DNA from 4 places in the Paenibacillus sp. FSL H8-0317 genome. Region 1 is predicted to be linked to each of the others. Evidence: a T-box and tRNA genes for the amino acid it is inferred to sense, from the RefSeq annotation. Region 1 holds a T-box; the other regions hold tRNA genes.
The links. A T-box is a leader RNA that pairs with one kind of tRNA and senses whether it is charged. The one in region 1 lies ahead of leuS (leucine--tRNA ligase), so its partner is inferred to be a tRNA-Leu.
Positions count from the first base shown of each region.

Region 2: it encodes a tRNA-Leu, which carries the amino acid that the T-box ahead of leuS (leucine--tRNA ligase) is inferred to sense. The anticodon was not compared.
Region 3: it encodes a tRNA-Leu, which carries the amino acid that the T-box ahead of leuS (leucine--tRNA ligase) is inferred to sense. The anticodon was not compared.
Region 4: it encodes a tRNA-Leu, which carries the amino acid that the T-box ahead of leuS (leucine--tRNA ligase) is inferred to sense. The anticodon was not compared.

Region 1 is NZ_CP150294.1:5,151,258-5,154,734, reverse strand. Features, by position in the region: gene MHB43_RS23105 (class I SAM-dependent DNA methyltransferase) at 1-468, shown strand, start outside; gene MHB43_RS23100 (phosphotransferase family protein) at 694-1,650, shown strand; T-box leader at 1,762-2,031, shown strand; gene leuS (leucine--tRNA ligase) at 2,110-3,477, shown strand, end outside.
Region 2 is NZ_CP150294.1:2,290,423-2,293,899, reverse strand. Features, by position in the region: gene MHB43_RS10830 (sn-glycerol-1-phosphate dehydrogenase) at 1-829, opposite strand, end outside; gene MHB43_RS10825 (hypothetical protein) at 988-1,173, shown strand; tRNA gene MHB43_RS10820 (tRNA-Leu) at 1,279-1,362, opposite strand; gene MHB43_RS10815 (Gfo/Idh/MocA family protein) at 1,585-2,559, shown strand; gene MHB43_RS10810 (helix-turn-helix domain-containing protein) at 2,783-3,145, shown strand; gene MHB43_RS10805 (diguanylate cyclase) at 3,196-3,477, opposite strand, start outside.
Region 3 is NZ_CP150294.1:1,622,882-1,626,358, forward strand. Features, by position in the region: gene MHB43_RS07295 (hypothetical protein) at 1-209, opposite strand, end outside; gene MHB43_RS07300 (hypothetical protein) at 237-440, opposite strand; gene MHB43_RS07305 (urease accessory protein UreF) at 707-1,408, opposite strand; tRNA gene MHB43_RS07310 (tRNA-Leu) at 1,852-1,934, shown strand; gene MHB43_RS07315 (glutathione peroxidase) at 2,085-2,564, opposite strand; cyclic di-AMP (ydaO/yuaA leader) riboswitch at 2,937-3,111, shown strand; gene MHB43_RS07320 (hypothetical protein) at 3,227-3,477, shown strand, end outside.
Region 4 is NZ_CP150294.1:2,377,435-2,380,911, forward strand. Features, by position in the region: gene pelA (pectate lyase) at 395-1,357, shown strand; tRNA gene MHB43_RS11275 (tRNA-Leu) at 1,536-1,620, shown strand; gene MHB43_RS11280 (carbohydrate-binding protein) at 1,766-3,460, opposite strand.

The DNA.
Region 1 (3,477 bases):
TGGCGAGTTCCGGAACCTGTGGATTCGGTGATATCTTTCTGTGATTGTGTCAATTATTTGCTTGAACAAGAAGATGTCATTCGAACATTCCAGCGGACATATGAGATGCTGAAGCCTGGTGGAACGTTCCTGTTTGATGTGCATCATCCCAATACCCTTATTCGTTATGATGAGGAGCAGCCTTTTGTACTGGATGAGCGCTCCGTATCTTATATCTGGACTTGTGATCTGGACCAGGATCGCTGTGAGATTGAACATCATCTTAGTATTTTTTCGCGTGTGGATGACGGTAGCAAGGATATGTATCAGCGGTTTGAAGAAGTTCATGTCCAGCGTGCATATAATCCGGACTGGATGAAGCTGGAGTTGTCCAAGGCAGGTTTTAGAGACGTGAAGGTATATGCGGATTTTGAATGGAAAGAGGCCGGAGACAGCGCTCAGCGCTTGTTCTACGTGGCGGTGAAGTAAGAGCCAATAATGAGAACTGTCCTTATGTATGGTGCATAAGGGCAGTTTTTTGTTTGATTTTCCATGGAGAATGAATAGCAATAGTATTAAATAGGGTAAAGGAATGCAAGAAAAGACATAACGACGTGACAAAAAGTATTGCCAGTTAAAGTAAAGGAGGCGATAATAGTCGGATAGAAAGCGTTTTCTGAGGAAATAAATCAAATGTCAATGTGAGGTGTAGAAATGGAAAGTACATATAAAACAAGACTTACGTCAGAACAGTTGAATGCCATAATAGAGCAGCATTTCTCTGCAAGTATAGAGGACTACAAGGAAATGGTGGATGGCTGGGCCAATCATGCATATCTCATCACACTGAGTGACGCACAGCGAGTGGTACTGAAAATTGCACCGTCGGCTTCGACAAATCTGATGCGCTGTGAGCAGGATCTCATGATTGCCGAAGTTGAGGCACTGCGCCTCATCACGGAGCTACAGGATGTTCCTGTACCGCAAGTGTTGGCCTATGATGATTCGTTAACTATGGCTTCAGCGCATTATTTTATCATGGAGTACATGTCTGGAACACCCTATAATCAGGTCAAGGATCAATATTCTGCGGAAGAGCAGGAGGCCATTGAACACCAGCTCGGTTGGTACAATCGTCGGATTAATGAGATCAGAGGCGAGAAGTTTGGATATTTCTCGGAGGAAAAACAGCGATATTCCACATGGAAAGAAGCATTTATGAATCTGATGGATGATATTCTTACCGACGGGGAAGAAGCTGAAATCACATTTTCGATCGATTACCCTGAATTGAGACGTTTGATTGAAGAAAAATCGGATGTGCTGGACGATGTCAAAGAACCTGTGCTTGTCAGTTGGGATCTGTGGGATGGCAATGTTCTGGTAGACAAAAGTCGCATCACAGCGATTATTGATTTTGAACGTTCTCTGTGGGCAGATCCTCTGATGGAGCATTACTTTAGTCATTTTAACTATACTCCCGGATTCGTGAAGGGATATGGGCATGCGATTACCACTGAAAGTGAATTGAAAAGAAGAAGTCTCTATGACTTGTACTTTGATCTGGTGCTGCGCATTGAGTGCGCTTATCGTCAATATGATAATCAGGAACATGTGAATTGGACCATTCATAATCTGGAGGAAGGCATTGAGCGTTTTCGGATATCCTGAACAGCAACGAGTGTTATGAACGGTACGAACCATAAACTTCAAGATGGCGATTATAACGTGTAATATTGACTTTGGGCTTGCTTTTTTGTATAATGGTCCCGATATTGTATACATATTTCGATGATAAGGATCAGTAGTAATTCCTGTACATAACAGAGAGCCGGCGGTTGGTGCAAGCCGGTTGACAGTGATTTGCGAACTCGCCTTGGAGAAATGCGGTGATTACACCATTCTGTTTAACCTGCTTGTATAAAACTTGGGTTCAGGAATGGAAATCCGCATCGGTTAACCGCCGTTACAGGTCCAAAGGGAGTGGATGACGAAGCACGTTCGTCCGCTAACTAGGGTGGTACCACGGGAATTCAACCTCTCGTCCCTAGCGCTGCAAACGCTACGGGATGCTGAGGTTTTTTTGTTGCAATTAAAGCTAACGCGAATAACCTGAAGGAGGAACAATAGATGAGTGAAAATAACCAGCCGAAACACGGCTATCAGCCACAAGTCATGGAAAAAAGTTGGCAGCAATACTGGGATGCAAATAAAACGTTTAAAACGGGTGAGGACCCTGCTAAACCGAAATTTTATGCACTGGATATGTTCCCTTATCCATCCGGTTCAGGTCTGCACGTAGGTCACCCGGAAGGATATACGGCAACGGATATCGTTTCCCGCTACAAACGTATGCGCGGTTACAATGTATTACACCCAATGGGTTGGGATGCTTTCGGTCTGCCTGCTGAGCAGCATGCACTGGATACAGGTGAACATCCACGAGATATTACATTCCGTAATATTGACAATTTCCGTCGCCAGATCAAATCGCTTGGTTTCTCCTATGACTGGGATCGTGAGATCAGCACAACGGACCCTGAATACTATAAATGGACGCAATGGATCTTTATCCAACTGTATAATAAAGGCCTCGCTTATGTGGATGAAGTAGCAGTTAACTGGTGTGAAGCACTTGGAACGGTACTGGCTAATGAAGAGGTTATTGATGGCAAGAGTGAACGTGGTGGACACCCGGTTGTACGTAAACCGATGCGTCAGTGGGTCCTGAGAATTACCGAGTATGCAGAGCGTCTGTTGGAAGACCTGGAAGAGCTGGACTGGTCTGAAAGCATCAAGGATATGCAGCGCAACTGGATCGGTAAATCGACAGGTGCAGAAGTTGTATTTGCCATTGAGGGTCGCGAGGAAGTCATCAAGGTGTTCACTACCCGTGCGGACACATTGTTCGGTGCGAGCTTTGCAGTACTTGCTCCAGAACATGAATTGGTAGAAGCAATTACAACCGATGACCAACGTGAAGCGATTCAGGCTTATCAGGAGCAGGCTTCTCGTAAGAGTGATCTGGAACGTACAGATTTGGCCAAAGACAAAACAGGTGTATTCACTGGCGCTTATGCAATCAACCCTGTTAATGGTGCAAAACTGCCGATCTGGATTGCTGATTACGTTCTTGCAGGTTACGGTACAGGTGCGGTTATGGCAGTTCCGGGTCATGATGCACGTGACTGGGAATTTGCGAAGCAGTTCGGTCTAGATATCATTGAAGTTATTCAAGGTGGAGACGTTACACAAGAGGCATATTCGGGTGATGGCGCGCATGTGAATTCCGATTTCTTAAATGGACTGAATAATGAAGAAGCGGTTGCCAAGATGATTGCTTGGCTGGAAGAGAACGGTAAAGGACAAGGGAAAGTAACCTATCGTCTGCGCGATTGGCTGTTCAGCCGTCAGCGTTACTGGGGTGAGCCAATCCCGATTCTGCATCTGGAAGACGGAACGATGAAGACCGTACCGGAGGATCAACTTCCACTGCTG
Region 2 (3,477 bases), 2.9 Mb from region 1:
GGGACAGATGATGCTCACCTCCGGATGCCGGACGGGAATGGTCAATGATCAGCATGGAGATACCGGAAATAATTAATGCGTCCATTAATACAGCTACTCCCTCTGCTCGCCCCTCCGAAATAGCTTGTACATGATCTACGCAGGTCTTCAGCGCTTCTTCTGTCATCCGATAAGCAACTGGACAGAACGGTTCTCCGCCCAGTTCACGAGAAACAATCCAGTCTGCAAGTGAAGTATATTTACCAAGCATATCTCCGAATCCGGCAGCTGTCATCACTTGGGGGGCTTGCTCCAGAATATCCAGATCGGCAAAGATAGCCTCAGGCGGAACAGCCTGAAATGTTTGTTTGATGCCGCTTACAATTAAGGGTGCACCCGCAGAGGTAAACCCATCCACTGAAGCCGCTGTCGGTATCGACAGAAAGGGCTTGTTCATTTTGGAACAAACAAATCTCACCAGATCATGAATGGTACCTGAACCCACCGCAATTACAGCCTGACTTTCGAGTCTCACACCCAACATGACCTGTACAATAGCTGCTTCATCCGCAATGATATCACCCGTACGATTCTCCGGTATAGAGATCTCATCCACATGCATTCCAGCTTCGCGAATACTACTCAGCACATCAGATCCAGCGGCCCGAAACGTATGTCGATCATAAACAACTGTCACCTGACGATATCCTTGCTCAGACAAATAACCCGGTAACCTCTGAATGGCCCCAGGTTCCAGATGAATCAGCATATCCACCATCCGGTGTTGATGACCGCAAGCACACTGCTGTGCTTCCTCATTCCATGCTGCAATTCGTTCGTTCATATTCATTCGCTCTTACCCTCCCATATGAGATATCATGCATAATTAACGGGTTAAAACCACAAGATAAAAAAGGAAATAAAATGTGATGATTTTCCTGATCACACTTTACTGCCTGTACCCAATATTTGCAAATCCATATCTCACATTTCCAAGTAGGTGAAGCAATGAAATTAACGAAAGAATTAGGAATTTCGCTCGGATTTCTCGCCGGAACCACTTTTGGCAGCGGTATCGCTTTTTTGTTTCGTCTCCAGTCGGTTGAAGTGGTTGCCAGTGTTACGCTATTTGGTATTGCAGGAGCCATTGCCGGGGTCATCACGGCAGTCATTCTGCGCCAGCGGCAACATTAGCATTGGCATGCTGGTAGCAAAATGTAGGCTTCACACGAATGATCCACAAAATAAAAAAAGGTTCGTGAATTGCCCTAGAGCAACTCACGAACCTTTTTTGTTAGATGCGGTCGAGAGGACTCGAACCTCCACGGGGGTTAGCCCACACGGACCTGAACCGTGCGCGTCTGCCAATTCCGCCACGACCGCATAATATGTATCTCCTAATCCATCGATGAAAAGCGTTCCGGTGAAGCAATTCCTTGTTTTACCGTAATTCAGAGTATACATGCTCCAAAATAAAAATGCAACTTCTTTTTTATACATTCAAAAAAAGGACATATGTCCTTTTTTCTCAACTTCAAATACCCTATCGTAGCAATAAAACAAATATTCAACCATACGAATGCAAAAATGAAGGAGAGATCCACCTTGAAAACAACCCATCTGTGCTTTATCGGTGCCGGGTTTCATGCATCCACGAATATTTACACTTCTGTTGTTGAAGCCGGAGCGCGGATCCAGGCCATTGCCACACGGAGTATGCAACGCTCTGAAGCAGCTCTGCTGCGATTTGGCAGCAACGGAAAAGCGTATGACAATGCTCAGCTTATGTTGCAGCAGGAAATCTGTGACGGAGTCGTTGTGGTCGCCCAGCCTGTAGATCAGACCGCTCTTGTCCTTGAATGTATTCGGGCTGGTAAGAATGTATACGTGGATAAGCCACTCGGATGGAATGCAGCAGAAGCTGCTCAGCAGGCTGAAGTCGTTGTCATGGTCGGTTTTATGAAACGTTATGCCCCCGTATACATAAAGCTGAAGGAGCTCATTGATAGTGGTTCGCTAGGTAAGGTACGTTCATTCCAGATGAAATTCGCTGTAGACAGTACTCCATTTTGCAAGGATGAGGAACAGTTCATGAAGCTCGCTGCCATTCATATGGTCGATCTGATGCGTTACTTATTCGGGGAAGTAATACGGGTTACAGGCACAACTGTGAAGGATGGGGAACACATTAATCAAAGCATTTCCCTTGTATTTGAGAATAACGTCGTAGGCAGCGCTTATTTTACCGGCATGAGTGCTTGGTCACGGGAGAGTGAAAGTGTACTCGTCACCTTCGACAACGGATTTGCGTCAGTTGAAGAGATCAACACACTTACTGTTCATCAATCCCGAAGCTCGACCAACCTTCCCTGGAAATCTCTCGAAGAGCAAGATACCGTATATACACCTTCCGGATCTCCCATGTCAGGAGCTTATCGCGACCTTTATCTACGCGGGTTTGTTGGTGAAATGGTGCACTTTATCGCGTGTTGCCAGAATCAGACTGTCCCACATTCCAGCGCCAAGGATAATATTGCAACGATGGCTCTATGTGACACCATTCTAGCGTCACTGAAGTAGCGGATATACGCTCATCATCATATTTTATACATCCAGAGAGGAGCCTGAAACCGGGGCTCTTTTTTATCTTATAGACATCATCGCATCTGCCTTCGCCTAGAATTAGGGTTTATAATCTGAATTATAAGTGATATGCTCTTTCATGTACCATACGTACTTTATATAATGTAACCACCCAAATAGATACTATAGAAAATCACCGTAAAGTGGAGGTGTACTTATAATGAAAAAGGACGCAACCAAGCTATGTCCCGCGCCATACGGCTGTTCCGTAGAAGTTACCCTTAGTGTGATCGGAGGCAAGTGGAAAGGTGCCATTTTGTATCATTTATTCTCCGGTCCTTTGAGATTTAACGAGATCCGAAAATTGTTTCCTGACATCACCCAGCGTATGCTCACCCTGCAACTTCGAGAGTTGGAAGGCAGCGGAATTGTTCATCGTGAAATATATCCCCAGATCCCACCTAAAGTGGAGTATTCCCTCACACCATTTGGTGAGACGTTACGGCCGATTATCTTCAGCATGCGAGATTGGGGAGAAACGTATACAAATGAGGTTCTGGCCAGATCCTCACAAGAGGTATAATACACAAAAGAAGCTGTCCCTTATTCTTAGGGGACAGCTTCTTTGCTTGCTTATTTAATAACCGTCTGAATCGTAACTGTTCGGTTACGTCCCTCTTCCTTCGCTTGATACAATGCATTATCCGCCAAGTGAAACAGTTCTGTGGATGTTGTGGAGTGCTTCGGATATTCAGCAATTCCAGCCGAGATGGTGACGGAACGATCTATAGGCAATACGCTTTCTTCGACCGTTATTCGGATACGTTCAGCAATCTCAAAAGCCACGTTAGACTCGGAATTTCTTAACAAGACTACAAATTCCTCTCCACCAAACCGGGCACAGACATCTTCTGG
Region 3 (3,477 bases), 3.5 Mb from region 1:
GCGTTCTTGCTTCGTTTTGCCCAGGCTTCCGTCAGGTGCAGGTAATGTCTATGACTACTGTGTATATCCGGGTTTGGTGAGCATTGACCGAGTCCCTGTTGCCAGGCACGGTTACAACTTTGGATAATCCAATTGTGATCAACGATGATGAGCTGGTGACGTATGGACTGGAACGACAGCCTCTCCAGATCGGATGTAACATGTCTCATGGATGAGACCCTCCTTTGGCAGAAATCTTATCTCAGTTCATCTGGAATATCCAAAATATCAGCGACCAGGTGCCTGAATCGGGTTGCTTTGCGTGTGCCGTGAATGAGATTGGATAAACGATAGGGTGGGATGCCATGCTGTTCGCAAAAAGTCTTCTGGTCCACTTGAAGTTCGGTTAGCCGTCGTTTGATGGCCCATCCGAACGGAGTAACTGGTTTTTTCTTGTTCAAAAGGGTTCACCCCTGGTTAGAATGTAGTATTCAGCCGCCCTTTCTTCATGTAGAATATATAGAAATGCGAGCTGTATGTTTCATTATATACGTAAATTCGTCATCTAACAATTAAAAAAGACGGAAAAAAGTGTATTTTGTGATGATAAATGGCGTAAATACGTAAATAAAACAAATAAAATGACAAAAAACACGTCGGCAAGGAGGTTGCCGCGTGTTTTTTAGTTTGTCTGAATGAAGGGGAGCAGGTATGAGGAGGAAGAGGATTAGGCCCTGTAGGCATGAAGTCCAGCTCCAAGCATATGGAAACTGGGGAAAAACGATTTCATGGACATCGAGGTTGGCTGTGCCAGTCCATCCGCAGCCGAGGCGCTGACGGTCTTCCATTCATTCTCCAGATCTGTGGCCAGGCGGACCATCAGATCCTTGGTTGTATCATTGTTCAGGGGGATGACTTTGGAGGCTTCGGTTATGCAGGCATTCATGGCTGAATGCAGGTAACCAAGGACCGCCTCCTCGACCGGGATATCGAGGTGGTGGTTAATCCAGGCGTGAACAGTGGAGAGGCAGCCAACCGAATCGTATTTGGCAAAGATCTGTTCGAGCTGGCTGAATTCAATCCAGGGGTGCAGAGCGCGTGCGAGTCTGATCAATCGTTTACCCATCGCGGCAGCTTGTTCTCTGAGATCTCCAGGGGTTCGCTGAACATGGACGAGCTTGTCGATCAGAGCTATCCGCCATGTATCCTTGTGATCTGCTGCGGTATAGATGCCTTTAATGGCCATACCTTCAAGACGAACAATGCTGGGATGCAACTGACAACGCATGAATGATTCGAGATCTTCAGCATTACGAATGGTACCCTCCCTGATATGGATATCCATGCCGAAGGAATGGGTGAACCCTCCAACCTGAATAGAGGAATCAAGCAGTTTGACATAATCGAGCAGCTTATTCCCACGGTTCACAATCATTCGCCTCCTGTGTTCGTTAAATGTCACTTAAAGTGACATTTACATTCCTTTTTGTTTGCTTTGTGTTTAAAAATCCGAATTATATGATAGTTATCATCCCATAAATGTCCGCTTTTTGTCAATAGAATCCGTGAAAATTAATGAATTAAATCTGGGATTTAATATTGTGTTATTTTATATAACTTGTTGTGTTATTTATATGGTGAAGTGCAGGGTGGACTATATATAAGGAAGGACTATATATAAATGAATCAATAAGATCAGCTCAAGCCGGAAAAGAGGGGATCAAATCTAATGATATGCAGTTCATGGGTAAAGATGACGAGATTATGCGATTTTTGATGAAATTGCCTAGCTGAAAAAGTAGTATTAAAAAATACTTTACTTTTGGTTCTGGACCCGGTATAATCAATTCTGTTGCCGATTATTTACGACATGCGGTCGTGGTGGAATGGCAGACACGCTATCTTGAGGGGGTAGTGGGCGTATGCCCGTGGAGGTTCGAGTCCTCTCGACCGCATCATATGAACGATTAAAAAGAAGCTTTCCATTAATGGAAGGCTTCTTTTTTTTGTCTTTTTGAACAGTTTGACATCAGAGTTGAGAAAAAAAAGGCCATCCATTACCGGGGCAATGGTGCTCTACCTTCCGGCTACGGGTGGCCAATGTATTATTTTTGCAGCAAGTTCTTGATATCTTCTTCAATCTTGTCCGGTGTTGTTTTGGGAGCATAACGTTTGATTACCTGTCCGTTCTGATCCACAAGGAATTTGGTGAAATTCCATTTAATTGCTTTGGAGCCGAGCAGGCCAGGAGCTTCTGTGCTAAGGTGTTGGAAAAGAGGGTGAGCGCTTGAGCCGTTCACATCAATTTTCTCAAACATGGGGAAACTCACGCCATAATTCATCTGACAGAACTCGGCAATATCGTCGGAAGATCCTTTTTCCTGTGCAAACTGGTTGCTTGGGAAACCAAGCACTTCAAATGGAGCATCTTGAAACTTGTCTTGCAGTTCTTGCAGACCTTTGAATTGAGGGGTAAGGCCGCATGAGCTTGCCGTATTCACAATCAGTAACACTTTGTCACGGTAGTCGGACATTTCAACTTCTTGACCGCGAAGTGTATTCACTTTGTAATCGTAGACTGTCATCTAAATCGCCTCCATTTATTTACTCTTATATCTTCTATTATATTGGTTACAATTAAATATTGCAAAACTAATGTGGTGTTAAAAGAATCAAAACAGGCAAGTTGTGCAGAATACGTGAATGAATTGGGAAGTGATTTACGCCAGAGTGAGAATTAGATAGCCTTGAAGAGATAGATGGAGTATAACTTTGTTGTAAGCGTTATTACGGATGGGAATTGGCAAAAATCTGCCGATTCGGTGATCTGGGCGGACTTTACACCGACATGGCGCGGGTGTATGATTCATAACGTAATTTCAATTTAAACTAAATTGTACCTGAAAAACGAAACAAACGATAATATCGCTCGATCTTATCCTTAAGATATACGAACGATGTTTTAATCGCTGAGTTTCCATTCATTGATGAATGGGAAACGGGGGAACCAACAGAATGCGCTGTCCAGGACAGTGGCATTCATGGGGTGAATTTTCCGGTGACAGCCGGAAATAGGGCGACTCTCGCGCCCGAATCCGTCAGCTAACCTCGTAAGCGTTAAAGGGAGAGGCAACAAGCCGTACGCTGGTTCATGGTGTTTTCGCCATGGATTATTTAAGAAGCGTTCGGGAGGCCTTGGTCCCCCACGCTTCTTTTTTGTTGTCTTTTCACGCCAAGGGAGGAACGAATGATGGATACTGAGATGATCTTAGTGACTGCTCCAAATGAAGCAGGACGCAAATTTATTAAATTGCTGATGTACAAAAAAATGCCGTTTGCCGTTCTAACCAACAGTGCAGGGGAAGAGCGCAGACTCCGTAGAATCGGAGTAGAACATGTCATTCGCATGAACACGGCTGCAGCTCAAAAATGGTTTTTGCCGCAGGGCAGCGTAGGCAACGTGTTTATTTTCGAGAACAGCCTGAATCTGACCTGTCG
Region 4 (3,477 bases), 2.8 Mb from region 1:
ATATTGCATAAATGCGTAATTGTCAAACCTATTTAAAACCCTTCGTAATACCTCAATGTTAGCGGAATTAAGGTTTTTATATGAAAGAAGGGATCAAGTTTGGGTATCATTCATGACAAAAACGTCATTATTGATTCGTTTAAGACGAATTTGGATAAATAAATAGGTTTGTCATGAGTTAAAAGAACTATCCCGTTATGTAGAATTAGAGAGATTATATTCATTAAGTTGCATATATTGACAAAAATCGATTTTTTGCATATTATCTGATTATCCAATCCACATATTGGATTAAAATTGATTTTATTATGTGATAAATACAAATAAAGGAGGTTTGGGGACGCGTATCATAGGTAAGTAAAAGTGGAAGATTTATAAAAACGAACATAGGAGAGTGTTACATTTGAAAGCGAAGAAAATAATTACTTTTGTCCTGGCATGCACGATGGTGTTCTCGGCAGTTGGAATGGCAGTTCTCCCTGTAGGGACGGTATCTGCTGCGGATGCATCGGGTACTACAGCGAGTATTTCTGATATTTTGAAGAACCAGCTGCCGGATGGAGGTTGGAGAAAAGATTATAAACAGACAAGTGGAGAGTGGGCGAAGTCCACGATCGACAACAAGGCTACATACTCAGAAATTAGAAGATTGGCGAAGGAATTTAAAAAGACGAATGATCCGCGTTACTCCACAGCTGCAATCAAAGGAATTAACTTTTTGATCAACATGCAGTATTCAAACGGCGGATGGCCACAAGTTTACCAAAGCTCCGGATATCACAAGCACATCACTTACAATGATGATGCCATGATTAATGTAATGATCATGTTGGATGAAGTAGCGACACGTAAAGGTGATTTCTCGTTTATCGACAGCACTCTTGCTAACCGCAGTAAAAACTCAGTTGCCAAAGGTGTAGATGCAATTCTGAATACACAGGTTGTTTCAGGCGGTAAGCTGACAGCATGGGGACAACAACATGATTCCAGTTCTCTTAAACCGGCAAGCGCAAGAATCTATGAAGTACCATCACTGACGGCTGGAGAGAGTGTAACGATTGTTAAATTCCTGAAAACCAGACCTGCTACCGCTAAAATTACGGCATCCATTAAGGGAGCTGAAGCATGGTTTAACAAAGTGAAGATTACGGGTTACAAGTATGAAAGAGCAAACGGAGACAGCAAAATTATCGCTGATTCCAAAGCTGCACCGATCTGGGCTCGTTTCTACGAAGTGGGAACGGATAAACCGATCTTTATTGGTCGTGACGGGGTCGTTAAATACAAACTAAGTGATATTGATAAAGAAAGAAGAGGCGGTTATGCTTGGTACGGTAACTGGCCTTCCAAGCTGTAATTTGTATTATGTTTCCGTTATAATGAACCAAACTATTAGCAGTTAAAGGTAAAGCCCGAATCGAAATGGACGTCTGTTTCGATTCGGGCTTTATTGTAATTATTTTCATTGTTGACATGATAGATTCCACATGATATATTATTTCTTGTCGCCGATATTGATCACGGAGATACAATATGCGGTCGTGGCGGAATTGGCAGACGCGCACGGTTCAGGTCCGTGTGGGCTAACCCCCCGTGGAGGTTCGAGTCCTCTCGACCGCATCTAATAAAAATACTCCTTAAGCTAACGCTTAAGGAGTATTTTTTTGCATTTTTTGATATAACACTAACTTTAGACTCGAGTATCCAAGAGGTTAGTGCTTAGCTGCACGTTCAGCAAATGTCTTCCATCAGCCATACGGAACGTTTATTGTGCTGCGGTAACATTAACGCTATCAATATTCGGTCCTTCCGATCCAGTGGTAACCACTTTCAATGTATTGGTCCCCGTGTTCATGGGGACCTGTATTGTTTTTTCAACCCAAGTGGACCAGCTTCCCGTAGCTGGAAAGGGCTCGTTGCTGATGACTTTGGTTCCGTTCACAAAAATGTCGAGGTTCCGAGTGCCGCTTTCCAGCGCATAACGAAACTTTACGTTTTTGGTACTTGTTGTAGTGTTATTAATGCCGTTCCATTGAATGGCCGAACCAGTCATCGCATTGAAGTTAACATACCCGGAGCCAGTGTAACCGGGGTAGATTGTTTCAATGGCAGCTTCCGTAAGTGAGGTTCCGGTCTCTGCTTCATACGTAGTGCCACTGCCTGTATTCCCGCCGCTATTACCGCCAGTAACGTTGGCAACAAACGTTGTTACGCTCTGAGGTGGGAGCTGTGCCGTGAAGGCTCCATTGGATACAGTAAGCGGGGTTCCGCTTGCCAAGTTTCGACCGCTGTCTGTAATCCATGAGGACACAGTGGAGGCATTACCATTCTGCAGAACGAATTTTTGGCTTGTGGCTGAAGTTCCACGGTTAATTGCCACAACGACGACTTTGTTATCACCTTTATAGGCTGAGACAAATGTGTTCGTATCCGGATTTTTCGTTGCATCGACTCGCAGGTAGCCTGGACGAACGAATTTAGAGAAATGAGCCATATTATACCCGCGTTTGCTTATGGTACCGTCCTCTTTCATCGGACCATACTGTCTGCGGATGTACCACCACACATAGGCCTGGAAATCACCTTCTACCATGGCATTGTGCATGTGATAGGAAACGTCTAATGCTTCAGGCCAGCGGTCTGCTGAGTTGTTATCACTGTTCGGAACATACACCTCAGTCATCCACAGTTCTTTACCGGCTCCTTTTTGCTTAAAGAGAGGGTAGGCAAAATTCGAAATCTGTGTTCCATACGTATGCGCTCCCAGAATGTCCATGTTGGCAAGCGCCTGCGGATCATTCAGGATTGGGTCTGATATGTTCTTTAAGTACTGGAAGGATTCAGGCGCCATGACTTTGGTACCTTGAATGGACCCGGCATTTTCTTTCATGAATCGAAGGATCTCTTGTGGAGTCCACCAGGTCCAGTCATGAGCATAATCCGGTTCATTTTGCACAGAAATGGAATATAAATCTACGCCGTTATTTTTCATGTAGGTTACAAAGTCGTTCAGATGTTGCGCATAGGCGGCATATTTGTCGTATTTCAGGCGTTTGGCATTTGTGTCTCCATTGTGGTTGAACGTTTCAACCATGCTGCTTGGAGGATTCCATGGGGATGCAAATACGATAGCACCCTTTTCGATAGCCCGTTTGGCTGTGGCAACTTCACGGTACCAGTTATTAGAATCTGGATCGACGTAAATCCTGAGAATGGAGAAGCCTAACTGATTCTGATCATTACCAAAAGCAGTTTCACGTTGAGCGGGAGTCAGATCACCAATCCAGGCAGGAAGGTTAATGCCTCCAAAGCCCTTGATTAGCTGTTTTTCCGAGGACAAATTAATGTTGGCATCGCTGGCTGCTGACACATTTGTCGGGGTTAACATCAAAGGCAGAGCTGTTAAACAGGCCAAAAGAACATTAATCGTCTTTTTTAGTTTGAATTTCACTACTTTCATCCTCCTCGATAATAGTA